DNA from 3 places in the Superficieibacter sp. HKU1 genome. Region 3 is predicted to be linked to each of the others. Evidence: predicted binding sites of a transcription regulator. Region 3 holds the regulator's gene; each other region holds the start of a gene.

Region 1 (9,936 bases), 1.9 Mb from region 3:
CTGGTGAGACAGAGTGACGACCACATCTTCCTGGCTAATCAGATCTTCGATATTGATATCAGCGCTGTTGGCGGTGATTTCAGTACGGCGCGCGTCACCAAACTGCTCGCGTACCAGTTCAAGTTCTTCGCGGATCACTTCCATCAGACGCTCAGCGCTGCCGAGAATGTGCAGCAGTTCAGCGATCTGTTCCAGCAGCTCTTTGTACTCGTCGAGCAGTTTTTCGTGCTCAAGGCCGGTCAGTTTCTGCAAACGCAGATCCAGAATCGCCTGTGCCTGCTGTTCGGTCAGATAATACTGGCCGTCACGCACGCCGAATTCTGGCTCCAGCCATTCCGGACGTGCGGCGTCATCACCGGCACGTTCCAGCATCGCAGAAACGTTACCCAGATCCCAGGAACGCGCGATTAAACCCGCTTTCGCTTCAGCCGGCGTCGGCGCACGGCGAATCAGTTCGATAATCGGATCGATGTTCGCCAGCGCAATCGCCAGCGCTTCAAGGATATGCGCCCGATCGCGCGCTTTACGCAGTTCGAAAATAGTACGGCGCGTCACCACTTCACGGCGGTGACGCACGAAGGCGGCGATAATGTCTTTCAGGTTCATGATCTTCGGCTGGCCATGGTGCAACGCCACCATGTTAATACCGAAAGAAACCTGCAGCTGAGTCTGCGAATAAAGGTTGTTGAGAACCACTTCACCGACCGCGTCGCGTTTCACTTCAATCACGATGCGCATGCCGTCTTTGTCAGACTCGTCACGCAGCGCGCTGATGCCTTCCACGCGTTTGTCTTTCACCAGCTCGGCGATTTTCTCGATCAGGCGCGCTTTGTTTACCTGATACGGGATTTCGTGAACGATGATGGTTTCACGCCCGGTTTTCGCGTCAGCTTCCACTTCCGCGCGAGCGCGAATGTACACTTTGCCGCGACCGGTACGATAGGCTTCTTCGATGCCACGGCGACCGTTGATGATCGCGGCGGTCGGGAAGTCCGGGCCGGGGATATGCTCCATCAGCCCTTCAATGCTGATGTCTTCATTGTCAACATACGCCAGACAGCCGTTGATCACTTCCGTCAGGTTATGCGGCGGGATGTTGGTGGCCATGCCGACCGCGATACCTGAGGAACCGTTAACTAACAGGTTCGGGATCTTGGTTGGCATGACATCTGGAATTCGCTCGGTTCCGTCGTAGTTATCGACGAAATCCACCGTCTCTTTTTCCAGGTCGGCCATCAGTTCGTGGGCGATTTTCGACATACGGATTTCCGTATAACGCATCGCTGCGGCGGAGTCGCCGTCGACAGAACCGAAGTTACCCTGGCCATCTACCAGCATGTAACGCAGGGAGAATGGCTGCGCCATACGAACGATGGTGTCATACACGGCGGTATCACCATGGGGGTGATATTTACCGATAACGTCACCCACCACACGGGCAGATTTTTTATAGGCTTTGTTCCAGTCATTGCCCAATACGTTCATGGCGTATAGTACGCGACGGTGAACCGGCTTCAGGCCATCGCGGACATCCGGCAGCGCACGGCCAACAATGACCGACATCGCATAATCCAGATAGGAGCTCTTCAGCTCTTCCTCGATGTTAACCGGTGTAATTTCTCTCGCAAGGTCGCTCATCTAACCGCTATCCCTCTACTGTATCCCGGATTCAAAGGTCGCAAATTATAACACAATCGTCATAAGACAGGTAAAGGGAATGGCGCTCAGGGAAGGCTTTATTCATCCTGGTGTGCTGATATACTCAAACGAATTGCCAAATAAGGAGTAAAAGCGCCAATGAATGCCGAAAAAGCCCCGGTGGCCCCGAATGTTGACCATCAGGAGATTGCCAAATTTGAAGCGGTCGCCTCACGCTGGTGGGATCTGGAAGGTGAATTTAAGCCCCTGCACCGCATTAACCCGCTGCGTCTGGGTTATATCGCTGAGCGCTCAGGCGGCCTGTTTGGTAAGACGGTGCTGGATGTCGGCTGCGGCGGGGGCATCCTTGCCGAGAGCATGGCGCGTGAAGGCGCGACCGTTACCGGGCTGGACATGGGCGCAGAGCCCTTGCAGGTTGCCCGTCTGCACGCGCTGGAAAGCGGCGTCACCGTGGAGTACGTGCAGGAAACGGTCGAGGAACATGCGGCTCAGCATGCACAGCAGTACGACGTCGTGACCTGTATGGAAATGCTTGAGCACGTACCGGACCCGCAGTCGGTGATAAATGCCTGCGCGCAGCTGGTTAAACCCGGCGGTCACGTTTTCTTCTCGACGATCAATCGCAACGGTAAAGCCTGGCTGATGGCGGTCGTCGGCGCGGAATATGTCCTGCGGATGGTGCCGAAGGGCACGCACGACGTGAAGAAATTCATTCGTCCTTCTGAACTGCTGGGCTGGGTGGACCAGACGTCGCTTAAGGAAGTTCATATGACCGGGCTGCATTACAATCCGCTGAGCAATACCTTTAAGCTCGCGCCTGGCGTTGACGTTAACTATATGTTGCATACAACCGCCAAAAACGACTGACCTTAGTAAAAATAGTTCTGAAGATTGCGCGGTATCAAACGGCGCAATCTTTCAGGTCGTCGAAGAAATCAGCGCTCGATCAAAAATTCTATTTTTTTTCCAGAATATTGACATGCCCTCCAGCCCTTATGTGACGTGGATTTTGCCTTTCTTACGCTTCCGCAACCTCAATTTAACCTCAAAATCAACTCTTGTACTCAAAAGAATCCTTACTAGAATACTCACCATATAGCGTTCATTTTATTCATCACCCCCTACATATAGTATTTATCCACAGAGTTAGTCACAGCGACGTTTTGTGGATAAGCGGGGGATATTTCTTCACGGACAGGTAAAAACTACATGAATCAGAGTCTGCTGGTGACAAAGCGCGACGGTCGTACCGAGCGTATCAATCTCGACAAAATCCATCGTGTGCTGGATTGGGCGGCAGATGGGCTGAGTAACGTCTCTATTTCGCAGGTAGAATTGCGTTCGCATATTCAGTTCTATGACGGCATCAAAACCTCCGATATCCATGAGACGATCATCAAAGCGGCGGCGGATTTGATTTCCCGCGACGCGCCGGATTATCAGTATCTGGCCGCTCGCCTGGCGATTTTCCACCTGCGTAAAAAAGCCTACGGTCAGTTTGAGCCGCCTGCCCTGTATGATCATGTGCGCAACATGGTTGAACTGGGTAAATACGATACCCATTTGCTCGAAGATTATACTCAGGAAGAGTTTGCGCAGATGGACGCGTTCATTCAGCACGACCGCGATATGACCTTCTCCTACGCCGCCGTTAAGCAGCTGGAAGGCAAATATCTGGTGCAGAACCGCGTCACTGGCGAAATCTACGAGAGCGCCCAGTTCCTGTATATTCTGGTTGCCGCGTGCCTGTTCTCAAATTATCCTCGTGAAACCCGCCTTGACTACGTAAAACGTTTTTATGATGCGGTGTCGACCTTCAAGATTTCTCTGCCGACGCCAATCATGTCAGGCGTGCGCACCCCAACCCGCCAGTTCAGCTCCTGCGTGCTGATCGAGTGCGGCGACAGCCTTGACTCCATCAACGCCACCTCCAGCGCGATCGTGAAATACGTTTCCCAGCGCGCCGGTATCGGCATCAACGCCGGACGCATCCGTGCGCTGGGTAGCCCGATTCGCGGCGGTGAAGCGTTCCACACCGGCTGTATTCCATTCTACAAGCACTTCCAGACCGCGGTGAAATCCTGCTCGCAGGGTGGCGTGCGCGGCGGGGCAGCGACGCTGTTCTACCCAATGTGGCACCTGGAAGTCGAAAGCCTGCTGGTGCTGAAAAACAACCGCGGCGTGGAAGGCAACCGCGTGCGCCACATGGACTACGGCGTGCAGATCAACAAACTGATGTACACCCGTCTGCTGAAAGGTGGCGACATCACGCTGTTCAGCCCGTCTGACGTCCCTGGCCTGTACGACGCCTTTTTTGCCGATCAGGATGAATTCGAGCGCCTGTACACAAAATATGAACAGGACGCCAGCATCCGTAAGCAGCGTATCAAAGCGGTTGAGCTGTTCTCGCTGATGATGCAGGAACGTGCCTCTACCGGCCGTATCTACATCCAGAACGTCGACCACTGTAACACCCACAGCCCGTTCGATCCGCAGGTTGCGCCGGTTCGTCAGTCAAACCTGTGTCTGGAAATCGCCCTGCCGACTAAACCGCTTGACGATGTTAACGATAAAAACGGCGAAATCGCCCTGTGTACGCTCTCCGCGTTCAACCTTGGCGTGATTAAAAACCTCGACGAACTGGAAGATCTGGCGGTGCTGGCCGTGCGCGCGCTCGATGCCCTTCTCGACTATCAGGATTACCCGATCCCGGCCGCCAAACGTGGCGCAATGGGACGTCGTACCCTGGGTATTGGCGTGATCAACTTTGCCTACTGGCTGGCGAAAAACGGCAAGCGCTATTCTGACGGCAGCGCCAACAATCTGACCCATCAGACATTTGAAGCGATTCAATATTATCTGTTGAAAGCTTCGAATGAGCTGGCGAAAGAGCAAGGTGCCTGCCCGTGGTTCAACGAAACCACCTATGCGCAGGGTATCCTGCCGATCGATACCTATAAGAAAGATCTCGACGGCATTACCGATGAGCCGCTGCATTATGACTGGGAAACGCTGCGCGAATCCGTCAAAACGCACGGTCTGCGTAACTCCACGCTGTCAGCCCTGATGCCGTCTGAAACCTCGTCGCAGATTTCAAACGCCACTAACGGCATTGAACCGCCGCGCGGCCATGTGAGCATCAAAGCGTCGAAAGACGGCATTCTGCGCCAGGTAGTGCCGGATTATGAGCTGTTGAAAGACCAGTACGAACTGCTGTGGGAAATGCCGAATAACGACGGCTATCTGCAGCTGGTGGGAATTATGCAGAAGTTTATCGACCAGTCGATTTCTGCCAACACCAACTACGATCCGACGCGTTTCCCGTCAGGTAAAGTGCCAATGCAGCAATTGCTGAAAGACCTGCTCACCGCCTACAAATTTGGCGTGAAAACGCTGTACTATCAGAACACCCGCGACGGCGCGGAAGATGCTCAGGACGATCTGGCACCGTCTATTCAGGACGATGGCTGCGAAAGCGGCGCGTGTAAGATCTGATGAACTCTGCCGGGTGGCGCTACGCTTACCCGGCCTACGGTTTCACGGTTTGAAGGCCGGATCCGCTATCCGGCACGCATCCCACAAAGGACTCACTTTCATGGCATACACCACCTTTTCACAGACGAAAAATGATCAGCTGCTGGAACCGATGTTTTTCGGCCAGCCGGTGAACGTGGCACGCTACGATCAGCAAAAATATGACATCTTCGAAAAGCTGATTGAAAAGCAACTCTCCTTCTTCTGGCGCCCTGAAGAAGTCGACGTCTCCCGCGACCGCATTGACTACCAGGCGCTGCCGGAGCACGAAAAACACATCTTTATCAGCAACCTGAAATACCAGACGCTGCTGGACTCTATTCAGGGACGCAGCCCGAACGTGGCTTTGCTGCCGCTGATCTCGATCCCTGAACTGGAAACCTGGGTAGAGACCTGGGCCTTCTCCGAAACGATCCACTCACGCTCTTATACGCATATCATCCGTAATATCGTTAACGATCCGGCGATTGTATTTGACGATATTGTCACCAATGAGCAGATCCAGAAGCGTGCTGACGGCATTTCCAGCTATTACGATGAATTAATCGAGATGACCAGCTACTGGCATCTGCTGGGCGAAGGCACGCACCAGGTGAAGGGTAAAACCGTCACGGTTAACCTGCATGAGCTGAAGAAAAAACTCTACTTGTGTCTGATGAGCGTGAACGCGCTGGAGGCCATCCGCTTCTACGTCAGCTTCGCCTGCTCATTTGCCTTCGCCGAGCGTGAACTGATGGAAGGCAACGCCAAGATTATCCGCTTGATCGCCCGCGACGAAGCGCTGCACCTGACCGGCACTCAGCATATGCTGAACCTGCTGCGCTCCGGAACCGACGATCCGGAGATGGCGGTAATCGCTGAAGAGTGCAAACAGGAATGCTATGACCTGTTCGTACAGGCGGCGTTGCAGGAGAAAGAGTGGGCAGGCTATCTGTTCCGCGATGGCTCTATGATTGGCCTGAACAAAGATATTCTGTGCCAGTACATTGAGTACATCACCAATATCCGCATGCAGGCCGTGGGTCTGGATTTGCCGTTCCAGACCCGCTCGAACCCTATTCCGTGGATCAATACCTGGCTGGTGTCCGACAACGTACAGGTTGCACCGCAGGAAGTGGAAGTCAGTTCTTATCTGGTCGGTCAGATTGACTCTGAGGTCAATACCGACGACCTGAGCGATTTCCAGCTCTGATGAGCCGGGTCACGCTGTGCATCACTGGCACCCATTTGCTGTGCCAGGATGAGCACCCGTCGCTGCTGGCGGCGCTGGAATTTCATCAGGTGACGGTGGAATACCAGTGTCGTGAAGGGTACTGCGGCTCCTGTCGCACCCGGCTGGTGGCAGGTCAGGTCGAATGGCTGACGCAACCGCTGGCATTCATTCAGCCCGGCGAGATTTTGCCCTGCTGTTGCAGGGCGAAAGGCGATATTGAAATTGAGATTTAAGCGGCTTAATGCAGTTCTCTGGTGGAAACCAGCTTGACGTTGCCGCGCATTTTCATCTGTACGATATACAGCGCACCAGCAAGTACCACCACCACCGCGCCTACCAGATAAATCGCCCGATACCCTGCCCCCTCAACCATCAAGCCCATAATAAAGGCACCCATGGCCATGCCGGCATCCATCGCATTAAAAAATAGCGAGTTGGCGACGCCGATTTTATGCGGCTCAACCGAACTGATAATCTGCGTCTGGAATACCGGGGTGACTGAGCCGTAGCCAATACCGATCAGCGCCCCTGACAGCACCATAGTTACGCTGCCGTGGGTATAGCCCAGCACCACCAGCCCAAGAGTAAAGGCCAGCAGGCAGGGATAGACCACATACTTTGGCCCTTTCTTGTCGCAGAGGTTGCCGGTGAAAGTACGGCACGCCATCAGAAATAGCGCGTAACAGAGCAGAAAATTACTGGCCGCCGCCATTAAATCCAGCTCGTGCGCCATTTTGAAACGCACTATCCGCATATTAAAATTATCCCCTATGAAGCCAACAGCGCGGAAATAATAGACTCGCTGCAAAAAGCAGACATCGATGCCGGCTTTGTCCATTTTCCGATAAATGGCCTGTATTCTGTCCCGGTTTATACCGATAAATTTTGCGTGGTAGTGCCTGAACAGCATCCTTTTGCGCAGCGTGAGAATGTCGCCCTTGAGGCGTTATTTAATGAGCCGCTGATTATCAGTAAAGGGCGCTATGAATTAAGTATTATGAGCCTGTTTAAAGAGCATAACATCACGCCCAGAATTAAATATGAATTTAACCATCCGGCAACGGCCATCAGTTTTATTCGTCAGGGGCTGGGGATCGCTCTGTTACCCGAGCTGACGCTAAACAGCGTGGAGCATAATCTCTGTTCTGTGCCGCTGGAGCCAACCTTTTACCGGACTATTTCGCTGGTCAGTAAAGAAGAACCCATCAGCGGTAGCCCGCTCGCGTTGCTGAATGCCTGCCTGCAACATTCTGCGACCGTGAAGTAGCCGGGCGGCCTTGCGCCGCCCGGCCAGTATTACCGTTGCTTCTGCGCAAGGGCAGCATGGTGACGCTTCTCGCCGATCATCACCACAATCAGCAGGAGCACGGCCAGCACGCTGCCGCCAATCATCACAATAAATCCGCCGTCCCAGCCAAAGAAGTCGACGGTATAACCGACAATCGCACTGGCCGCTACCGATCCGCCGAGGTAGCCAAACAGGCCGGTAAAGCCCGCCGCCGTACCCGCCGCTTTTTTCGGTGCCAGCTCAAGGGCATGCAGACCAATCAACATTACCGGGCCGTAAATCAAAAAGCCGATGGTAATCATACAGACCATATCGACCGTCGGGTTGCCCGGCGGGTTAAGCCAGTAAACCACGGTGGCAATGGTCACCAGCGTCATAAAGAAGACGCCGGTCGCACCGCGGTTACCACGGAAGACTTTGTCCGACATCCAGCCGCAAAGCAGCGTACCGGGGATCCCCGCGTATTCATATAAGAAGTATGCCCAGGAAGATTTATCCAGCGCAAAATGCTTCACTTCTTTCAGATAGGTCGGTGACCAGTCGAGAATGCCGTAGCGCAACAGGTAAACAAATACGTTAGCAATGGCGATATACCACAACAGTTTGTTGGGCAGTACGTACTGCATAAAGATTTGCTTCGCGGTCAGTTCCTCTTCCGCTTTCTCGTTATAGTCATCCGGATAATCGTTTTTGTACTCTTCAATAGGCGGCAGGCCGCAGGACTGCGGGGTGTCGCGCATCAGGGAGAAAGCAATGACAGCCACCACAATCGCGGCAAACGCTGGCATATAGAGCGCCGCTTTCCAGTCGTTAAACCACGCCATCCCCAGCAGAAATAACAGCGGAGGAATACCGCCACCGACGTTATGCGCGCAGTTCCACACCGAGACGATCCCACCGCGCTCTTTTTGCGACCACCAGTGGACCATCGTGCGCCCGCACGGCGGCCAGCCCATGCCCTGAAACCAGCCGCAGATAAACAGCAGCACAAACATGATGGCGATGCTGGAGGTGGCCCAGGGCACAAAGCCCATAAACAGCATCACTAACGCCGCCAGAATCAGGCCCGCCGGGAGGAAAACGCGCGGATTCGACCGGTCGGAAACCGAGCCCATAATGAATTTGGAGAAACCGTAGGCGATGGAAATCCCCGACAGCGCAAAACCCAGGTCGCCGCGTGAAAACCCTTGTTCAACCAGATACGGCATGGCGAGAGCAAAGTTTTTACGCACCAGATAATAGGCGGCATAACCGAAGAAGATCCCCAGGAAAATTTGCCAGCGCAGTCGACGATAAGTCGGGTCAATTTCCGCCTCAGGCAGGCGCGCCCGATGAGGAGCAGGTTTAAAAATACTCAGCATAATAGCCTCCGTGGCCATGTCATATTCAGAGGTAAAAAGCAGAACGTCTGCTTCAGGGGGTTCATACGTTATAAATCGGCAACCACAGGCTGAAGTAAAGCACAGATTGTTACATTTTTATGACAAATGTTCAGAAAGGCGCATGCGGTCACATTTAATCTTCGTAAAATGCGCGAATGTGCTCGAAATCAAACATTCCTTACCTTTTCTATGGCTAAATGTTAATAAACGAACAGTAAGGGGAAGGCGATGAAGGCACCGGTAGCGCAGGAAAGTGATGTGATTGTCATTGGTGGCGGAGCCACCGGTGCCGGTATCGCGCGCGACAGCGCCCTGCGCGGGCTGCGGGTTACGCTTCTTGAACGCCATGATATTGCGACGGGTGCCACGGGGCGCAATCATGGATTGCTGCACAGCGGCGCGCGTTATGCGGTGACCGATGGCGAATCAGCGCGCGAGTGCATTAGCGAAAATCAGATCCTCAAACGCATCGCCCGCCACTGCGTTGAACCCACCGATGGCCTGTTTATTACCCTGCCAGAGGATGAGCTGTCATTTCAGGCAACCTTTGTCAGCGCCTGCGAAAGCGCCGGGATCCGCGCGGAGATTATCGACCCGGCCCTCGCCAGGCGGATTGAACCCGCGGTTAACCCGCACTTAACGGGTGCCGTCAGAGTCCCGGATGGCACCCTCGATCCTTTCCGCCTGACCGCCGCGAACATGCTGGATGCCCGCGAGCACGGTGCCACTATTCTTACCGCCCATGAAGTGACCGGGCTGGTGCGCAACGGCGCGACGGTGTGCGGCGTGCATGTCATTAATCATCTGACCGGCGAAGCGCAGACGCTTTATGCCCCGGTCGTGGTCAACGCGGCAGGGAT
Region 2 (9,936 bases), 460 kb from region 3:
GTTCGTTGATGTTGAAAATACTTGGCACAATACTCAGGCGACCAATCGAGCGTAAGTGGGCAGAGCGGCTACGCAGATAGCAAATGACCAGCCCCATGGTGGCGCCGGAGCCACCCACCACGATAAAGAACGTCCAGAATGCTTCCATAAAGATATGCGGCAGCGGTGCCCCCTGCGCCAGCGCACTCTGGTTCATGCCCAGGTTAGTCAGCCAGAACATTTGCAGCATCCCGGAGACAATCGCTGCACCGTGGATACCGGCAAACCACAGCAGGTGGCCGATCAATACCGCCAGCAGAATGGCCGGCAGAGAATCTGCCGCTGAAACCAGCGGTTTAAAGATCGACATAATCGCCTGCGGGATCAACATGCCAAACTCGCTCTGCAACCACAGACTCAGCGGATAAAGCGTTATTACCACCACCAGAATCGGGATCAGCAGATCGAATGAGTTTTTGATCATCGGCGGCACTGCGTCCGGCAGACGAATGCCAATATTATGCGCTTTCAAAAAACGCATGACTTCGACACAATAAATCGCGACCAGAATGGCCGTGAAAATGCCTGTGCCACCGAGGCTATCGACCGGCAGCGCGCCGTTTGTTTTCGGTGAAGCCACCAGCAGAAAGGCCATGATCGACAGCATCGCGCCCATAAAGGGATCGAGCTGGAATTTCTTCTCGTAGTGCTTACCCAGGTTGTAGGCAATGGCCGCGCAGATATAGATCGACATAATGCCCATCGTCATATCGAACGGCGTCAGGATACGACTTTCGTACTGCTTCGCCAGATCCAGCCAGGCACGCGCAAATCCCCAGGTGGTGTCCGGGGAGAACGGCGGGTACACAAAAACCAGTAAAAACGATCCGACAATCATAAATGGCATGGCGGAAATAAAACCATCCTTGATTGCCATGACGTGACGCTGCGCAGAAACGCGTCCAGCGATGGGACTGACGTAGTTCTCAACGAAGCGGAATATCAGATTAAACGCAGCATTGTTAGCAGACATAGCAGCCCTCCTGACAGGCTATAGACGTAAGCATAGCGGCCCTTATTTTATAGCCGTACGCGCTGTCGCCCTGTGAGCGCAGTTCCATGCCGGGAAATTTTCCAGCGCGTTCGTTCACAAAGGTATTAATCATGCACGGCTCTTATTATTTCAATACAGTGGAAGTGACAGCCGTAGTAATAAACTGCATTTCATCAATCTGCAACCGGTTACTGTAACCGGTTGCAGCGAATGTGAAGGGGATCGATAAATCTCAATATTCATGACGCTGAAGAGGGGTTATTTACATTGACCCGACGTATGTGACAGATTAAAACGGATAATAGTCAGGAGATCCTCATGAGTCTGCAATCTGTGCGACAGTTTTTTGCCGATCGCGCGCCCGATGTTGAAATAATTGAACTCAGTCAAAGTACTGCCACCGTAGCGCTTGCTGCTGCCGCTCACCGCGTTGAGCCGGGGCAAATTGCGAAAACGCTGTCGCTTAAAGTCAAAGACGACGTGATTCTGGTCGTGGCGAAAGGCGATGCGCGGCTGGATAACAAAAAGCTGAAATCCGTATTTGGGGCAAAAGCACGGATGTTAAGTAGCGATGAAGTTGTCATCATGACAGGTCATCCGGTGGGCGGCGTCTGCCCTTTTGGGCTGGAAAATCCGCTGGCCGTGTACTGTGATATTTCGCTGCGGCAATACCAGGAAGTTTTTCCCGCCGCAGGCGCAATTCATAGCGCGGTCAGGATCGCGCCGGAGCGAATGGCGCAGTTGACTGACGCCACCTGGGTAGATGTTTGTCTGTAGAGGAAACTGGCAAAGGACGGTGTCCTTTGCCAGAGTAGCGCACTTTAATGCGCGACGATACTGCCTTCCCCTGCCGCATATTCCTCACCCGCAAGCGGGATGTTGATCAGAATGTCGGCCGCGTGCAACAACCCCATATCAGAGCTTACGCCCAGTTTGGTCATGGCATTAAACTTATGCGCGCGAATCGTTTTGATATTACGCTCAAGCTGAGCGGCAATCTCAGGCATGGAATAGCCATACGCCATAAACTGAAGAATAGCGCGTTCAGTGGGACTGAGCATCCGGGAACTGCTAACGTACCAGTGATTATGGGCGTTAACGTTAACCCGACGGGTTTCACGCAGCAGCGTCACAAGCTGGGCCTGTAATACATCCAGAGGTGCCGCTTTGCTGATAATACCATGTAAGCCTGACGGCGCCAGATGGCTAACCAGGCGGGCTTCACGCTCATCATTCGCCAGCATGATCCGCTGCGTTTTGGGATACAGCTGACTCAGCTCGCTTAATAGCATCAGTCCTTCACGACGCTGTTCCCTGCTGCCTGAGAGTGAGTAAATCACTGAAAAAAAACCACGTGTACTGAGCGCCTTTTTCAACTCAACGTAGTCTCTGAAAAAATGTATCGTGTAGTTATCAGTAGACACCGTGCCAAAAAGATGACGAAGCCCAACTTCAGTCATTCTGCAAGGTTCTACGATAGCGACATGTCGCTTTGCGGGGCTCTTTTCCATTCGATTGAATCTCCATAGGCTGAAAATAAATTCAGCTCTTTCATTCCCTGTGCGCTATTTATCCATGCGTACATCTCCGCATTGCTGCGTAACGCTAAACGGCGCATTGCACTATTTTTTTGCGCGCTAATGGTTTTATTGCTTTTTTTCAGTAATGCCGCAATCTGATTAATTCCCCAGCCTTTACCAAGAAGACGCAGCACTTTACGTTCTGACAGCGTCAGCACAGCCAGGGAGTCATCTTCGCTAACGGTTTCTTGCGTCTCTGCCGCCAGTAACGTCTGGCTAATTCGCTCCGCAGAAAGCCCACCGGCATGAATCGCTTTGACCACTTGTTCGACAGGCTCTGCATCTGAAAGCAACGTGCTTTCAGGACGCATTAAAAATTCGACGGCTAAAGGGTAGACGGAGCGAGAAACAAGAAATATCCAGTGAATATCACGGTATTGCGATATTAATGCATAGAACTGTTCACAGAGAGTGCGGGCATGGCGAAACTCGCCAGAAAGGTCGACCAGAACCAGGGAGGCGCGGCGAAGCTGGAAAAGCGTTAGCTCTTCAGGAGAATGACATGAGGTAAGTTCATAATCAGGGAAATGCAGTTCCATTATTCCGCTGAGTCCGGTTTGCATTACCGGTATCTTGCTGATAATGACGCCATACTTGCAGTGTCCTGATCCCATACAAATAACCTCCGCATCCTGTCGAAGAATCACTTTATTTTATGATTGCAAACATCATTCATATGAATAAATAAAATTTATATATTCATATGCAACTTAGTGAATCTTTCTCTTCCCTGTAAGTGTCCATTATTGTACATTTAGCAATGTACAACCGTATCATGTATCACATTATACCTTTCGCTGGATAATGTGAACCTTGTAAATATCTCACAATACCAAAAAAAACTTAATCAATTCCAAATTAGAAAAAAAGAAAAGTTTTTTTAGAAAAACTAAAAATATTCATTACGTAAATATTTTACTGCATTTTTTAAATGCGAGATTATGACTTTACCACCGCTCACTATCCCAGGCACTCTCTTTCTGATCTACTGCCGCTGTAAGTCCGATTTCAGAACTGAGGATTTTTTGCACGTTTTTTGATCTTAGCCACAGCCATCGCATAGTCACTTCATGGTAAAACCATTTATGCGCTGCTTTTTTTCTTTTTTCCATCTCAGGGCGATCCATGCAAGTTGATCAGTCATTACAACGAACCATTACGCGATTATGTATTCAGTGTGGGCTTTTTTTATTGCAGCACGGCGCGGAAAGCGCACTCGTGGAGGAGCTATCGACACGTCTGGGGCTTGCGCTGGGGATGGACAGCGTTGAAAGTTCTATCTCCGCTAACGCGATTGTTTTAACGACGATTAAGGACGGGCTCTGCCTGACCTCAACGCGCAAAAACAGCGATCGCGGTATTAATATGCATGTGGTGACCGAAGTCCAGCACATCGTCATTATGACGGAACATAAGCTTCTGGATCACCGGGATGTTGAAAAACGGTTCAGCCATATTAAACCGCTACGTTATCCGCGCTGGTTGCTGGTGGTGATGGTCGGCCTCTCTTGTGCCTGCTTCTGTAAATTGAACAACGGCGGCTGGGATGGTGCTTTTATCACGTTTTGTGCCAGCGCCCTGGCTATGTATGTGCGCCAGGTGTTGACCCATCGCTCTCTGCATCCACAACTTAATTTCTGTATTACCGCCTTTGTCGCTACCACCGTTTCCGGGTTGCTGTTGCGACTGCCTCTGTTCCATGACACATCAAGCGTCGCCATGGCCGCCAGCGTTCTGCTGCTGGTGCCGGGTTTTCCTCTGATTAATGCAGTAGCAGATATGTTTAAAGGACATATTAATACCGGGCTTGCCCGCTGGGCCATCGCCAGCCTGTTAACCCTGGCGACCTGTATTGGTGTGGTCATGGCATTGACATTATGGGGGCTGCGCGGATGGGCGTAATCGATTTTCTGCTGGCGCTGGTACAGGACATGCTTCTGTCCGCTATCCCTGCGGTCGGCTTTGCGATGGTGTTTAACGTTCCACACCGGGCGCTTCCCTGGTGTGCACTGCTGGGCGCAATTGGGCATGGTTCGCGGATGGTAATGTTCACCGCCGGATTTAATATTGAGTGGTCAACGTTTATGGCCTCAATGCTGGTGGGTACTATCGGTATTCGCTGGTCGCGCTGGTATCTGGCGCATCCAAAAATTTTTACTGTGGCTGCGGTGATCCCCATGTTTCCCGGTATTTCCGCATATACCGCCATGGTTTCGGCGGTGAAAATTAGCCACTTTGGCTATTCAGAAGATCTGATGATTATGCTGCTGACCAATTTTCTGAAGGCGTCTTCCATTGTGGGTGCGCTTTCCATCGGGCTATCGATCCCCGGCCTGTGGCTCTATCGTAAGCATCCTCGGGTGTGAGGATGTCCTCATACGCGATAAAATCGCCATTCCAGAAGACACTTTTGCAGAAGGTGAGGCCGGAGGTTGTCAACGCTCCGTAGTCATCGGGGCGACCATCGGGTGGGGTCGCTCTCCGGGAACCCAATCCCGGCGTTTCCCCCTTGCCGGGCTGGTTATCAGGACGCTTTTTTTAATCCCTTTCCTGCCTGCCAGCCATTCGATGCACTGTGTTACTATGTGCCATTATTACCCAGTCACCCCTTATGTATTGAGATAGCGTATGTCTTCCAGAATCTTGACGCCTGATGTTGTCGGTATCGACGCCTTTATGCAGAACTATGCCAGCGTGCTGGCGAAGGCAGAGGGGCAGGCGGTCGCGGTATTTGCCAATAACACCCCGGCGTTTTACGCACTCTCCCCTGCCCGTCTGGCGCAATTGTTGGCGCTGGAAGCTAAACTGGCACGTCCGGGCAGCGATGTTACGCTGGACGAGCGTTTGTATGAAGAACCAACTGCGGCACCCGTGGCCGTGCCGATGGGGAAATTCGCCATGTACTCCGGCTGGCAGCCGGATGCGGATTTCCAGCGTCTTGCGGCCTTATGGGGCATTGCCCTCACGCAGCCCGTTACAGCAGAAGAACTGGCCTCGTTTATCGCCTACTGGCAGGCCGAGGGCAGAGTCTTCCACCACGTCCAGTGGCAGCAAAAACTGGCGCGCAGCGTGCAAATAAGCCGGGCCAGTAGTGGTGGCTCGGCAAAACGTGATATCAATAGCCTGAGTGAACCAGACGATCATATCCCCCCCGGTTTCAGAGGTTGAACATGAAAAACGTCGGCGAATTAATGAAACGTTTGCAAAACGTGATGCCATCGCACGTTAAACCCGCATTTAAAACGGGTGAAGAACTGCTGGCCTGGCAAAAGGAGCAGGGAGACATCCGTTCCGCCGCCATCGAACGTGAAAACCGGGCGATGAAAATGCAGCGAACCTTTAACCGCTCCGGCATTCGCCCTCTGCATCAAAACTGTTCTTTTGAAAACTACCGCGTGGAGAGCGAAGGGCAAATGAACGCGCTGGCCAGGGCGCGGCAGTATGTTGAAGAGTTTGACGGTAATATCGCCAGCTTCATCTTTTCCGGCAAGCCCGGCACCGGTAAAAACCATCTGGCAGCGGCGATCTGTAATGAGTTGCTGCTGCGCGGCAAATCGGTGCTGATCATTACGGTAGCCGATATCATGTCGGCGATGAAAGACTCGTTCGGCAACCGGGAAACCAGCGAAGAACAATTGCTCACCGATCTGAGTCGTGTCGATCTGCTGGTGATCGATGAGATTGGTATGCAGAACGAATCGCGCTATGAAAAAGTGATCATTAATCAGATCGTCGACCGCCGCTCCTCTTCCAAACGTCCAACCGGGATGCTAACCAATAGCAACATCGAAGAGATGAACAAACTGCTTGGCGAGCGCGTTATGGACCGGATGCGTCTCGGCAACAGCTTGTGGGTCATCTTCAACTGGGACAGCTACCGCAGCCGCGTGACGGGCAAAGAGTATTGAGATAATTCTTGCCCGCAGGGGAGGTATACTCATAAAAAATCGGTCCTGTTCAACGTGAGTATGACTATGAAAACTGCAAAATCCCTGCTTTGCGGCCTGCTTCTCAGCGCTGCGTTCTTCTCCCATGCCGCCAGCTGGCAGGACTCGCTCTCCAGCGCGGCCAGCCAGTTGAACAGCCAGAATGGTAACCAGCTCTCTTCACTGGGCAGCCTGCTTAACGGTGGTAATCAGGCGCTAAGCGCTGGCACAATGAATAACGCCGCGGGGATCCTGCAATACTGCGCCAAACAGAAACTGGCCTCGGTGACCAGTACCGAAAACATCAAAAATCAGGTGCTGGATAAATTAGGCTTAAATCAGCAGGAACAGAAAGAAGATACCAACTATCTGGAAGGTATTCAGGGCCTGCTGAATACCAAAAACGGCGAGCAGCTTAACCTGAGCAATCTCGGCGATACGCCGCTGGCCCAGAAGGTGAAAACCAAAGCCTGTGACTTAGTATTAAAACAGGGCGTTAACTTCCTTTCCTGATTTTCCTCTGAGGCCGCGCCAGCGTCTGTGCGGCCCTCCTTCCCGTCTCAACATAATGCGATATCCCTCGTAAAACGCCTCTTTCAGGCGAATTCCGAACCACAGCACATTTTTATGACGCCATAATTGCAGCAATGCGGCAACACCATTACATTGTAGGCGCTAAAAAGCGATGATCAGCCAGGTGGGCCTGGCGCTGTTGAGGATACCTCGTTGTCAGAACTCATTTCTATTGCCCTGTTCCTGGCCTCCGTGGTGATTTACGCCTGGAAAGCTGGCCGTAATACCTGGTGGTTTGCCGTCACATTGGCAGTACTGGGCGTGTTTGTCGTATTAAATATTACCCTTTACGCCAGCGATTACTTTACCGGCGACGGCATTAACGATGCGGTTCTCTATACCCTGACCAACAGCCTTACCGGCGCAGGCGTCAGTAAATATATTCTGCCGGGTGTCGGCCTGATACTGGCACTGGTCGGCGTATTTTTCGCGCTCGGCTGGGTATTACGCCGCCGTCGCCATCATCCTCATCATCTGGGATATAGTTTGCTGGCATTGATGCTGGCGCTGGCTTCAGTTGACGCCAGCCCCGCATTTCATCAGATCACCGAGCTGGTCAAATCGCAATCCCGCGACGGCGATCCGGATTTTGCCGACTGGTACAAAGAACCGGCGAAAAGCATTGCCAGTCCGAAGCTGAACCTGGTTTATATCTACGGCGAAAGTCTGGAACGTACTTATTTTGATGAAGCGGCTTTCCCCGATCTGGCGCCGGAACTCGGTGCCATAAAAAAAGATAGCATCGACTTTAGCCATACTGAGCAACTGCCCGGGACCGACTACACGATAGCCGGTATGGTCGCCTCCCAGTGTGGCATTCCTTTATTTGCCCCGTTTGAAGGTAACGCATCGGCTTCGGTGTCCAGCTTCTTCCCGCAGAATATTTGCCTCGGCGATATCCTGAAAAACTCCGGCTATGAAAACTATTTCATGCAGGGGGCGAACCTGCGCTTTGCCGGAAAAGATGTGTTCCTGAGATCCCACGGCTTCGATCACCTTTACGGCGCAGAAGAATTAAAAACCAGCGTTGCCGATCCGGGCTACCGTAACGACTGGGGCTTTTACGATGACACCGTACTGGATGAAACCTGGAAGAAATTTGAGGAGCTTTCCCGCAGCGGTAAGCGCTTCTCGCTGTTTGCCCTTACTGTAGATACCCATCATCCTGACGGTTTTATTTCCCGCACCTGCAAGCGTAAAAGCTACCAGTACGACGGTAAACCGAACCAGTCGTTCAGCGCCGTAAGCTGTAGCCAGGAGCACATCGCCGCACTTATCGAAAAAATTAAAGCGTCGCCGTGGTTCAAAAATACGGTGATTGTCGTGTCGTCCGATCATCTGGCAATGAATAACACTGCCTGGAAATACCTGAATAAGCAGGATCGTAACGATCTGTTTTTTATCCTGCGCGGCGATAAGCCCCAGCAGGATGTTTCGGGGGTAAAACGCAATACCATGGATAACGGTGCAACGGTGCTGGATATTATGGGGGGCGATAATTTTATCGGCCTCGGGCGCAGCAGCCTGTCCGGACAGTCGCTTTCGGAAGTCTTCCTGAATATGAAAGAGAAAGTGATGGGCTGGAAGCCTGATATTGTGCGGCTATGGAAATTCCCTAAAGAGATGAAGGAATTTACCCTCGACAGCGAGAAAAACACTATCGCCTTCTCGGGTACCCATTTCCGTCTGCCGCTGTTGCTGCGTATTTCGGATAAACGCGTCGAGCCGCTACCGGAAAGTGAATACTCTGCGCCGCTACGCTTCCAGCTGGCGGACTTTGCCCCGCGTGATAACTTCGTCTGGGTCGATCGCTGCTATAAAATGGCGCAGCTATGGGCACCTGAGCTGGCACTCTCAACCGACTGGTGCGTTTCGCAGGGTCAGCTGGGGGGAGAGCAAAAGGTACAGCACGTTGATAAAGCCCAGTGGCAGGGAAAAACGGCTTTCAAAGACACGGTGATCGATACCGATCGCTACAAGCACAACGTCGATCTGCTCAAAATCGTCGATAACGATATCCGCTATAAAGCCGACAGCTTTGTCTTTAATGTGGCAGGCGCACCGGAAGAAGTGCAACAGTTCAGCGGCATCTCGCGTCCGGAGTCCTGGGGACGCTGGTCCAACGCACAGCTCGGTAAAGAGGTGAAGATTGAGTACAAAGCGCCGCTGCCGGAGAAATTTGATCTGGTGATCACCGCCAAGGCCTGGGGGCCTAACGCTAACCGTCCTGTTCCGGTACGCGTGGGCAATCAAGAGCAGATACTGACCTTAAGTAATGAGGTTTCCACCACCACGCTGCATTTTGACAATCCGTCACGCAGCAAAACGCTGGTGATTGTCCCGCCAGAACCGCAGTCCACTAACGAAGGTAATATTCTCGGCCATTCTCCGCGTCAGCTGGGGATTGGGATGGTGGATATCAAAGTGGTTAAATCGAAAGGATAATCTGTCTTTGCCGCCCGGCTGGCGCTGCCTGCCGGGCGTGTACTTAGTGCGGCAAAAGGTGTTGTAAATCGCTGGTGCTTAAGCCCGTGGCGCGCAGCACGCTTTCCTGGCCTACGCCATCGCGCAGAAGATTACGGGCGATCCTCAGCGCTTCCGCGCGGCGGCCTTCTTTATGGCCTTCCTCGCGGCCTTTCTGCTCCAGCTGTTCAGCAATGGTCATCAACGTTTCCTCATGTTGCGGTAAGCGGCGCGCCAGCTGGCGAAAAAAAGTGCCAGCATCCAGGGTGCTACCGTACTGACCGATATAGTTAAACAAGGTTACTAGTTGCCGGTGGGTAGTATATCCCGGCAATAATAGCGTGACCAGTTGCTCGAGTAA
Region 3 (9,936 bases):
TCGCTACCTGTAACACCGAGTTTCTTGTCGACGGTGGGATGAAGTTGTCATCCCACAGAGTCATTAGCGCTGAGCTTCGCCGCCCAACCCTTCTACCAGGTTTTTGATCAGGGCGGCCAGTTCGCCGGTCATCAGCGTAAAGTCGGCATCAAAGCGCTGAGCCACGTTTTCGCGTTCGATATCATCGTTTTGATCGCGGAGTTCATCTGCAAATTTCAGGCGCTTAAGCGAACCGTCGTCGCAAATCATAAACTGAATGCGTTGCTGCCAGTCCAGCGCCAGTTTCGTCACCACTTTACCCGCTTCGATATGCACGGCGATCTCATCGCTGACCAGATCCTGCTTTTTCGCGCGGATCACGCCGCCGTCTTCCAGCATCGCTTTCAGTTCGGCCTCATCCAGCAGTTGGAAACCCTGCGCGACGGTGCCGGAGCGCACCCATTCGGTCAACGTTAGCTCGATCGGGTTTTCCAGCGTCAGCGGAACCACCGGCAGCGAGCCAAGGCTCTTACGCAGCAGCGCCAGGGTATCTTCCGCTTTTTTGGCGCTGGCGCAGTCGACCATAATCAGATCGTTGACGGTATCGATCCACATCATCGTCTGGTTAAAACGACTGAAAGCTCGTGGCAGCAGTGAATGCAGCACTTCATCCTTCAGAGAATCTTTTTCGGTTTTCTTCAGCTTGCGGCCCTGATCGGCTTCAAGCTTCGAGATTTTAGCTTCCAGCGCCTGCTTGATCACCGGAGAGGGAAGGATCTTCTCTTCTTTCCGCGCGCAGATAATGATCTGCCCGTTAACTTCGTGGGTAAAGGCGTCGCTTTGTGAACCCATCGGCGGTACCCAGCCGGTTTTCGCCATATCCTGACTTCCGCAGGGGGTAAACGACAGCTCGGCTAACTGCTTTTCCATCTCTTCGACGCGTAAGGAGATGTCGCGGCTAAGACGGTAAACCATTAAATTTTTGAACCACAGCATGATAATTTCCACAGCGTTGTCGTTAAATCCAGCCGGCATGATAACGAATTGTCGCTTTGCTTGCATTGCTAATCCGGGCTGACGGTTTTACGCTTTTGATATTGTGAACAATTGAGGACGAAAGTATGCGAATCGGGATCGATTTAGGCGGCACCAAAACTGAAGTTATTGCGTTAAGTGATGACGGGCAGCAGCTATACCGCCATCGTCTGCCGACGCCTGCCCATGACTATGCGCAGACGATAGAGACCATCGCAACGCTGGTGGCGCAGGCAGAAAAAACCACCGGCATGGAGGGAACGGTTGGCGTTGGCATACCGGGATCGATTTCACCTTTCAGTGGGGTGGTGAAGAATGCCAACTCGACGTGGCTCAACGGTCAGCCTTTTGATAAGGATTTGAGCGAGCGGCTAAAACGCGAAGTAAGAATGGCCAACGATGCCAACTGTCTGGCCGCCTCTGAAGCCGTGGACGGGGCCGCCGCCGGAGCAGAAACGGTTTTCGCGGTGATTATCGGCACCGGTTGCGGGGCAGGCATTGCGTTGAACGGGCAGGCGCATCGCGGTGGCAACGGTACCGCAGGCGAGTGGGGGCATAATCCTCTGCCGTGGATGGATGAAGACGAACTGCGCTATCGTGCCGAAGTTCCCTGTTACTGTGGCAAGCAGGGGTGTATTGAAACCTTTATTTCCGGCAGCGGTTTTGCGACCGATTACCAGCGGTTAAGCGGGCGTTCGCTAAAAGGTAATGAAATCATGCGTCTGGTGGATGAGCTGGACCCGCTGGCAGAGCTGGCGCTTAGTCGTTATGAACTGCGGCTGGCAAAATCGCTGAGTCACGTAATTAATATTCTCGATCCTGACGTGATTGTGCTGGGCGGCGGGATGAGTAATGTCGACAGGTTGTATAAAACCGTACCGCAACTGATTAAAAACTGGGTGTTTGGCGGCGAGTGTGAAACGCCGATCCGCAAAGCGGTGCACGGCGATTCCAGCGGGGTACGCGGTGCCGCCTGGTTGTGGCCGCAACGTTAATGACAGGGGGTGAGAACGGTTTTGCTCTGTGCCCTGTTATGCCGGGTGGCGCTGCGCTTACCCGGCCTACAAAAGCAACAATATCAATCCGTTGTATTACCGTAGGCCCGAACCAGCGCCGTGCCCCGACCGTAGGCCCGCGCAAGCGCAGCGCCGCCGGGCATATAGCGCCGCCGTGCCAGCGCCGTCCCCCAGCGCCGTTTTACCCTGTTTCGCCTGCCAACCTATCCTCATTCCTCAACGGCGAATACCCTGTCGAGCTTGCTGTACCCCAGACCGTTCACCTTTTTCACCTTAATCTGCACCGGAATGCGCTCCTTCATCGCCTCGACGTGGCTGATGACGCCAATGGTTTTGCCGGTGGCGTTCAGCGCGTCCAGCGCGTCCAGCGCGGCATCCAGCGTCTCGCTGTCCAGGGTGCCGAATCCTTCGTCGAGGAAGAGGGAATCAATGCGCGTTTTATGACTTACCAGGTCAGAAAGCGCCAGCGCCAGCGCGAGGCTGACGAGGAAGCTTTCGCCGCCGGACAAAGTCCGCGTATCGCGCACCGCATCTGCCTGCCAGGTATCGACCACCTCCAGCTCCAGCGCATCGCTGACCTTCCGCTTGAGCAAATACCGTCCGTGAAGACGGTTAAGCTGTTTATTCGCCAGCCAGACGAGATTGTCGAGCGTCAGGCCCTGGGCGAATTTACGGAATTTATCGCCGTCGCGGGAACCAATCAGCCCATTAAGCAGGCTCCAGTCGGCCAGTTCCTGCGCGGCGTGCTCAATATGCTGCATCAGCGTCTGCTGATGCTGGCGGTTATCCGCATCCTGTTTTAACTGCTGGCGGATCTCGCCCTGCCGTAAGCCGATATCACGAAGCCGCTGGTTCAGCTGCTCCAGGGCCAGCCGGATTTGCTCACTGTTCTGCTCCGGCGAGAGCCCTTCAGGCAGGTGCTGCTGATGCGCCTGCCGCTGATTTTGCGCCTGTAGCGCCAGCGCCTGACATTGCTGAAGCTGACTTTCCAGCGATTGCTTCAGGGATTCCAGCTGGCGACGGGTCGGCTCATCGAGCAGTGCGGCCTGAAATGCTTGCTCATCGGCGAACTGGCTGGCGCTGAGTGCCGCGTCAAATTGCGCCTGCGCCTGGTGTAAACGCGATTTTTCCAGCGTTTCCTGTTGTTGCAGAGTGTGCCACTGGCTCTCCAGCTTCACGCAGTCGTCATGCGTGCTGCGCCAGCCCTCCAGCGACACTGGCCCGGACGCCGGGGAGGTTGCGGTTTGCGGCAAGGTTTCCAGTAATGGAATAAGCTGCGCCAGCGCCTCCTGAAGCGAGGCCAGCTCCGTCTGGCGGGTTTGCCACGCCCGGGCTTCTTCTTCCCGCGCCGCCAGCCAGGTGGATTCATCGCCTTCAGCAGGCCAGCTCAGCGACAGTGCCTGAAGCGCCGTTTCCAGCGTCGTCCGCTGGGCAGTGACGTGTTGTGCAAAGCTGGTGATTTGCTGGCTCGCCTCAGCAATCTGTATCTCCAGACGTTGCCGCTGACTCAGCTGATGGAGCTGCTCTTCATAGCGATCCTGCTCCTGCTGCCACGGCGTGATGTCGTCCTGCGGTTGCAGGGCTATTTGCAGCGTGGCGCCAAGCGTCTGCCATTGCTGGGTAAGTGCTTGCTCCTCCTGGGTGAGCGTCTGGATATCACTTTCGTCGCGTTGCTGCTGGCGTTGCAGCGCATCCGTCTGGCCGCGAAGTTTGCCGCCTTCATCGGCCAGCGATCTGACCTCTTTTTCCAGCGCGTCACGGCGGGCCTGATTCACACTGGGTTCGAGCGTGCGATACTCCTCGACGGCAGGATGCGTCGTGGAGCCGCAGAGCGGGCAAGGGTGGCCGGATTGCAGCAGCGCGCGCTGGCTCTCCAGATCCTTAATGCGGGCTTCCAGCTGGCAAAGGGCCTGCACATCCGCAAGCTGCTGATTTTTTTCTTTATAACGCTGGCGCAGATTGACAATTTTTTCATTTAACGTGGCGTATTCCGTCCGGGAGGCCTGAACGGTGCCGTGTAGCTTTTGCAGGTTCTGATGGACGGCGGTCAGACGCAGGTGTAATGCGTTTAATCGCTGGCGCAGCGGGCGCTGTTGAGTATGGCGCGCCTGGGCCTCGCTGACTTCGGCTGGCGTAAGGGCAAGCGTCACGGCGGGCAGCGCAGCCAGTTCTCGCTGATGGCCGGCTAATTGCTGCTGTCGTTGCTGTAGCTGCGCGTTATCGCGTGTTTGCTGGGTAAAGGCATGCCGCCAGCCAGTGAGTTCGCTGCTCCACAAACGCCAGCGATCGTGTTCCTGAAGCCAGTCAGTCAGGTGTTTATGCGTCGTTTGCAGCGAAGCCTGCTGGTGTTCCGCGCTGGCCCGCAGTTGAGCGCGTAGGGTTAATGCGGTTTGTAAGCAAGCATTTACTTCCTGCGCCTGCCGCTGCGTTTGCTTCACTGCGCTGGTCTGCTCCTGACAGCGACGCCACAGAGGACGCAATTGCTCTGCGGGCTGGGCCAGCGTCAGGGCGGTAAGCTGTGGTTGCGCCTGGGCCAGCGCCTGCAGCGCTCCGGCAAGTGCGTTTTGCGCACGCTGGTGCTCTGCCTCCAGCTCCTGCTGGCGCGTTAACCAGTTGAGATGACTTTGCGCCTGCGCCTGCAGCGTTACCTGCTGGCGTTCCTCGTCAATAAGCGCCTGCAAACCTTGCTCCAGCGCCTGCTGCTGTTCCGCGCTGAGCAGGGCCACGCCGCTGGCCTGCGCCTGCAGTGTTTCCAGTGCGGTACGGGTAGTTTTATGCTTTTCAAATACCATCGCTGAAATGTGGCCGTAAATCTCGGTGCCGGTCAGCTCTTCCAGCAACTCGGCACGCTCACCGGGTTTGGCGTTCAAAAAGGCCGCAAATTGCCCCTGCGAAAGCAGCATCGAACGGGTGAAACGCTCGTAATCCAGCCCGGTCAGCGTGGCGGTCAGCTCCAGCTTATCTTTCACTTTATCGGCAAGAATTTTGCCATCGGCACAACGCGCCAGCTCCACCCTCGGAGCCTGCAGGTTGCCGTCCGGCTGATTGCGCGCGCGGTTCTGGCTCCAGAAGGCGCGGTACGCTTCACCTTTCACTTCAAACTCGACCTCGGCCAGACAGTCGGCGGTGTCGCGGGTCATAAGATCATTTTGCGATTGCGACAGCGTGCTAAGGCGCGGCGTCTGGTGATACAGCGCCAGGCAGATCGCATCCAGCAGCGTCGTTTTACCTGCCCCCGTCGCGCCGGTGATGGCGAACAGGCCGTTGCTGGCGAACGGTTCTGCAGCGAAGTCAATTTTCCACTCGCCTTTCAGTGAGTTCAGGTTTTTCAGGCGCAGGCTGACAATTTTCATGCTTCATCCTCTCCGGACAGGGTTTCCAGCGTTTGACCGAAAAGGGTAAACAGCCGCTTTTGCTGCGCCTCGTCGAGATCTTCCTGGGTCAGCCGGCGCTCAAATACGTCTTCAACGCTCAGTTCGCCGAGCGTTTCGCGCAATTCACCTTCCAGAATACGCTGGCGGTGCTCGCGGCTGCGTCTAACTAAAAGCACCTCAACCGGTAAATCCTCGGTCAGGGCCTGAATACGTCGCTGAATATCATGCAGGTATTCCCCGCTGGTGATTTCGATATCCAGCCAGACCTTTGGCGTCGCGGGCGCATCACGCCACTGCATAAGCTGCTCGCTGATGCCGGCAAAATCGCCCTTGATCACAGCCAGCGGCTGCGTGACGGGAACCTCAAGCGGTGTCACGTCGGTGAGTTTGCCCTCCGCAAAAGTGACCAGGTTGACGCTTTTATTTTTTCCTGTCTCATCAAAGCTCAGTGAAATGGGCGAGCCGCAGTAGCGAATGTGCTCGCTGCCGTTAATTTTTTGCGCGCGGTGGATGTGGCCCAGCGCGAGGTAATCAACGGGCGGAAAGTTTTGCGCCGGGAAGGCGTCCAGCGTGCCGATGTAAATATCGCGTACGGCATCGCTTTTGCTGGCTCCGACGGTCGTCAGGTGTCCGCTGGCGATAATCGGTAATGGCTGCTCACCCCGCAGCTCGCAGGCGTCCTGATACTGCTGCTGATAATAATCTGTGATGGCCGTCAGCAGACGTTGCTGCTTCTGGCTGCCGGATTGCCCCGCCTGGCTAATCACCATGTCGCGCGGACGCAAAAACGGCACCGGGCAAAACACCGCGCCCGGCGTGCCGTCGCGCTTTAACAGAAGGTGCGGTTTATCGCCTGCGCTGGCAATGACGGTCGTTTTGAGAAACGCCAGAATGTCGCGGGATTCGTTAAGCGTGGCCACCGAATCATGATTTCCGGCCAGCACCACCAGATGACAGCCGGTCTGCTGTAAATCGACCACGAAACGATAATATAACTCGCGGGCATAGCTCGGCGGCGAGCCGGTATCAAAAATATCGCCCGCCACAATAATGACATCAACCTGCTGCGTCTGAGCGGTATCCAGCAGCCAGTCAAGAAAAGCGCTATGCTCAGCGGCACGGCTCTTACTGTAGAAGTTCTGGCCGAGATGCCAGTCTGAAGTATGAATGATGCGCATGTCGGTTCCGTGGCAAAAAAGCGTACAGCGGATTATACCCTCTGAAGCAGGCGGGGCGAAGCTGGCTGTCACATCGCGTTTACGCAATCGTCACACGGTCATCTTTTTCATAAATCTGTCATAAATCTGACGCATAATGACGTCGCTATCCATAATGATGATAAACAGGGTAAAAAATGGCGAGACGTATTCTGGTCGTAGAAGATGAAGCTCCAATTCGTGAGATGGTTTGCTTTGTTCTCGAACAAAATGGCTTTCAGCCTGTTGAAGCGGAAGATTATGACAGCGCGGTGAATCAGCTCAATGAACCCTGGCCAGACCTCATCCTGCTGGACTGGATGCTTCCCGGCGGTTCCGGCATTCAGTTTATTAAACATATCAAGCGTGAAGCAATGACGCGCGAAATCCCGGTGGTAATGCTCACCGCACGCGGTGAAGAAGAAGATCGCGTCCGCGGGCTGGAAACCGGGGCAGACGATTACATCACCAAGCCGTTCTCGCCAAAAGAGCTGGTAGCGCGGATTAAAGCGGTGATGCGCCGCATTTCCCCGATGGCCGTTGATGAGGTCATCGAAATGCAGGGATTGAGTCTCGATCCCTCCTCGCACCGGGTCATGACCGGTGAAAGCCCGCTCGACATGGGGCCGACTGAATTTAAGCTCCTGCACTTCTTTATGACCCATCCCGAACGTGTTTACAGCCGTGAACAACTGTTGAATCATGTCTGGGGAACCAACGTCTACGTGGAAGACAGAACGGTGGATGTTCATATCCGCCGCCTGCGCAAAGCGCTGGAGCAGAGCGGGCACGATCGCATGGTTCAAACCGTTCGCGGCACGGGTTATCGTTTCTCGACCCGTTTCTGATCTCAGACAGGAGTGTGACGCGTGCTGGAACGTCTGTCATGGAAAACGCTGGTTTTTGAACTGGTTATCTGCTGCCTGCCTGCGCTGATACTGGGGGCATTTTTCGGTTATCTGCCGTGGTTTTTGCTGGCGGCGGTGACCGGGCTGTTGGTCTGGCACTTTCTGAATTTACTGCGACTTTCCTGGTGGCTATGGGTCGATCGCAGTATGACACCGCCGCCGGGCCGCGGCAGCTGGGAGCCTCTGCTTTACGGACTGCATCAGATGCAGCTACGCAATAAAAAGCGCCGACGTGAGTTGGGCAACCTCATCAAACGTTTTCGCAGCGGCGCGGAATCGCTGCCGGATGCGGTGGTGCTGACGACTGAAGAAGGCACGATTTTCTGGTGTAACGGCCTGGCGCAGCAGGTGCTGGGGCTGCGCTGGCCGGACGATAACGGGCAAAATATCCTTAACCTGCTGCGTTATCCCGAATTTACGCTCTATCTGAAGAATCGCGATTTTAGCCGGCCATTGAATCTGGTGCTCAATAATGGCCGTCACCTCGAATTTCGAGTGATGCCCTACAGTGAAAACCAGCGGCTGATGGTGGCGCGCGATACCACGCAAATGCACCAGCTTGAGGGCGCGAGACGCAATTTCTTTGCCAACGTCAGCCATGAGCTGCGCACGCCGTTGACCGTGCTACAGGGTTATCTGGAGATGATGCAGGAGCAAACGCTTGAAGGCGCGCCGCGCGAAAAAGCGCTGCATACCATGCGCGAGCAGACGCAGCGTATGGAATCGCTGGTAAAACAATTATTAACCCTCTCCAGGATTGAAGCGGCACCTGCGCTGGCCCTCAATGAAAAGATTGACGTGCCGATGATGCTGCGGGTGATAGAGCGCGAGGCGCAAACCCTCAGCCACGATCGTCATACGCTGCGTTTTACCGTGGATGATTCGTTAAAAGTGCTGGGCAATGAAGAACAGTTGCGGAGCGCTATCTCTAATCTGGTGTACAACGCGGTGAATCATACGCCTGCCGGAACCACTATTTCGGTCAACTGGCAGCGCGCGCCTCATGGCGCACTGTTTACCATTGACGATAACGGACCGGGAATCGCTGCCGAACACATTCCGCGCCTGACCGAGCGTTTTTATCGTGTTGATAAGGCCCGTTCGCGGCAGACCGGCGGCAGCGGGCTGGGGCTGGCAATCGTGAAACATGCGTTAAATCATCATGATAGTCGCCTCAACATTACCAGTAAGCCGGGTGAAGGAACGCAATTTAGCTTTTTGCTTCCGGAACGATTCATTGCCAGAAACTAGGCTGGTTATGCCGCTTGTAACCGTAACTTTCCGCAGACCAGCCTGGGCTGGTCTGTTTAGTTTGCAGGTAAGCGAAACGGGTGCCATATCCTCGCGCCTGCTGCTTTTTTGTTCGAATGATCAGCCATCAGTTTTTCTGATAACTGGTCCATCATGCTGGCTGAATATTCTGAATTAGCATAATCATCTGGTTTTACGATCCTGCCTTGCTTTAAAACGTTATAAGCGTTTAAATTGCGCCCCAGAGGCTGTCATACCGACTGCTTTTGCGTGATAAATCGAAAAACAATACTTCGTCACGTCAGTCAGGGAGTATATCCCGCTGGAAATATATGCAATTGCTGCGCGATCGTCCCGCATGGAAAGCAACAATTCATTTACAACACCACATCCACAGGCAGTAAATAATTTATGACCCATCAGTTAAAATCTCGCGACATCATGGCTCTGGGCTTTATGACCTTTGCCCTGTTTGTCGGTGCTGGCAATATCATTTTTCCTCCTATGGTCGGTTTGCAGGCCGGCGAGCACGTCTGGACGGCGGCCATTGGCTTTTTGATTACGGCGGTCGGTCTGCCGGTGCTGACGGTTATTTCGCTGGCGAAAGTCGGCGGTGGGATTGATAGCCTCAGTACGCCGATCGGTAAAGGCGCGGGTATTCTGCTGGCCACCATCTGCTATCTGGCGGTCGGTCCGCTGTTTGCCACCCCGCGTACCGCGACGGTTTCCTTTGAAGTGGGTATTGCACCGCTGACGGGGGACGGGGCGATGCCAACCTTTATCTACAGCCTGGTCTATTTTGCGCTAGTGATCGTGGTTTCTCTCTATCCCGGTAAGCTGCTGGACACGGTGGGCAACTTCCTCGCGCCGATGAAAATTCTCGCCCTGACGGTACTTTCCGTCGCCGCGCTGGTATGGCCTGCCGGCCCGATCAGCCATGCGATTGATGCTTATCAGACGGGGTCTTTCTCTAACGGCTTCGTTAACGGTTATCTGACGATGGATACCCTGGGCGCAATGGTCTTCGGTATCGTGATTGTCAACGCTGCCCGTTCGCGCGGCGTTACTGAAGCGCGTCTGCTGACCCGCTATACGGTATGGGCGGGGCTGATGGCCGGTATTGGGCTGACGCTGCTGTATCTGGCGCTGTTCCGCCTGGGTTCCGACAGCGCTACGT

Evidence for each region. Region 3 encodes PhoB, which activates phosphate uptake and scavenging genes when phosphate is short. Its sites were predicted from a motif close to CTGTCATAAAACTGNCNNAT; they were not measured.
Region 1: the regulator PhoB is predicted to act here: its motif matches at 9,162-9,181, upstream of glpT (glycerol-3-phosphate transporter).
Region 2: the regulator PhoB is predicted to act here: its motif matches at 7,154-7,173, upstream of opgB (phosphatidylglycerol--membrane-oligosaccharide glycerophosphotransferase).

Annotation. Positions count from the first base shown of each region.
Region 1 covers NZ_CP119754.1:3,059,543-3,069,478, forward strand. The annotation lists gene gyrA (DNA topoisomerase (ATP-hydrolyzing) subunit A) at 1-1,638, opposite strand, end outside; gene ubiG (bifunctional 2-polyprenyl-6-hydroxyphenol methylase/3-demethylubiquinol 3-O-methyltransferase UbiG) at 1,798-2,526, shown strand; gene nrdA (class 1a ribonucleoside-diphosphate reductase subunit alpha) at 2,869-5,154, shown strand; gene nrdB (class Ia ribonucleoside-diphosphate reductase subunit beta) at 5,255-6,385, shown strand; gene yfaE (class I ribonucleotide reductase maintenance protein YfaE) at 6,385-6,639, shown strand; partial or broken gene P0H77_RS14665 (MFS transporter) at 6,645-7,130, opposite strand; partial or broken gene P0H77_RS14670 (LysR family transcriptional regulator substrate-binding protein) at 7,131-7,673, shown strand; gene glpT (glycerol-3-phosphate transporter) at 7,703-9,055, opposite strand; gene glpA (anaerobic glycerol-3-phosphate dehydrogenase subunit A) at 9,305-9,936, shown strand, end outside.
Region 2 covers NZ_CP119754.1:742,826-752,761, reverse strand. The annotation lists gene P0H77_RS03620 (PTS sugar transporter subunit IIC) at 1-1,012, opposite strand, end outside; gene P0H77_RS03615 (YbaK/EbsC family protein) at 1,352-1,810, shown strand; gene bglJ (DNA-binding transcriptional activator BglJ) at 1,855-2,493, opposite strand; gene P0H77_RS03605 (response regulator transcription factor) at 2,505-3,227, opposite strand; gene P0H77_RS03600 (threonine/serine exporter ThrE family protein) at 3,739-4,515, shown strand; gene P0H77_RS03595 (threonine/serine exporter) at 4,506-4,979, shown strand; gene dnaT (primosomal protein DnaT) at 5,242-5,781, shown strand; gene dnaC (DNA replication protein DnaC) at 5,784-6,521, shown strand; gene P0H77_RS03580 (DUF2501 domain-containing protein) at 6,582-7,052, shown strand; gene opgB (phosphatidylglycerol--membrane-oligosaccharide glycerophosphotransferase) at 7,266-9,557, shown strand; gene P0H77_RS03570 (hypothetical protein) at 9,601-9,924, opposite strand.
Region 3 covers NZ_CP119754.1:1,207,462-1,217,397, forward strand. The annotation lists gene ppnP (pyrimidine/purine nucleoside phosphorylase) at 1-13, shown strand, start outside; gene rdgC (recombination-associated protein RdgC) at 64-975, opposite strand; gene mak (fructokinase) at 1,101-2,009, shown strand; gene sbcC (exonuclease subunit SbcC) at 2,240-5,383, opposite strand; gene sbcD (exonuclease subunit SbcD) at 5,380-6,582, opposite strand; gene phoB (phosphate response regulator transcription factor PhoB) at 6,759-7,448, shown strand; gene phoR (phosphate regulon sensor histidine kinase PhoR) at 7,470-8,759, shown strand; gene brnQ (branched-chain amino acid transporter carrier protein BrnQ) at 9,171-9,936, shown strand, end outside.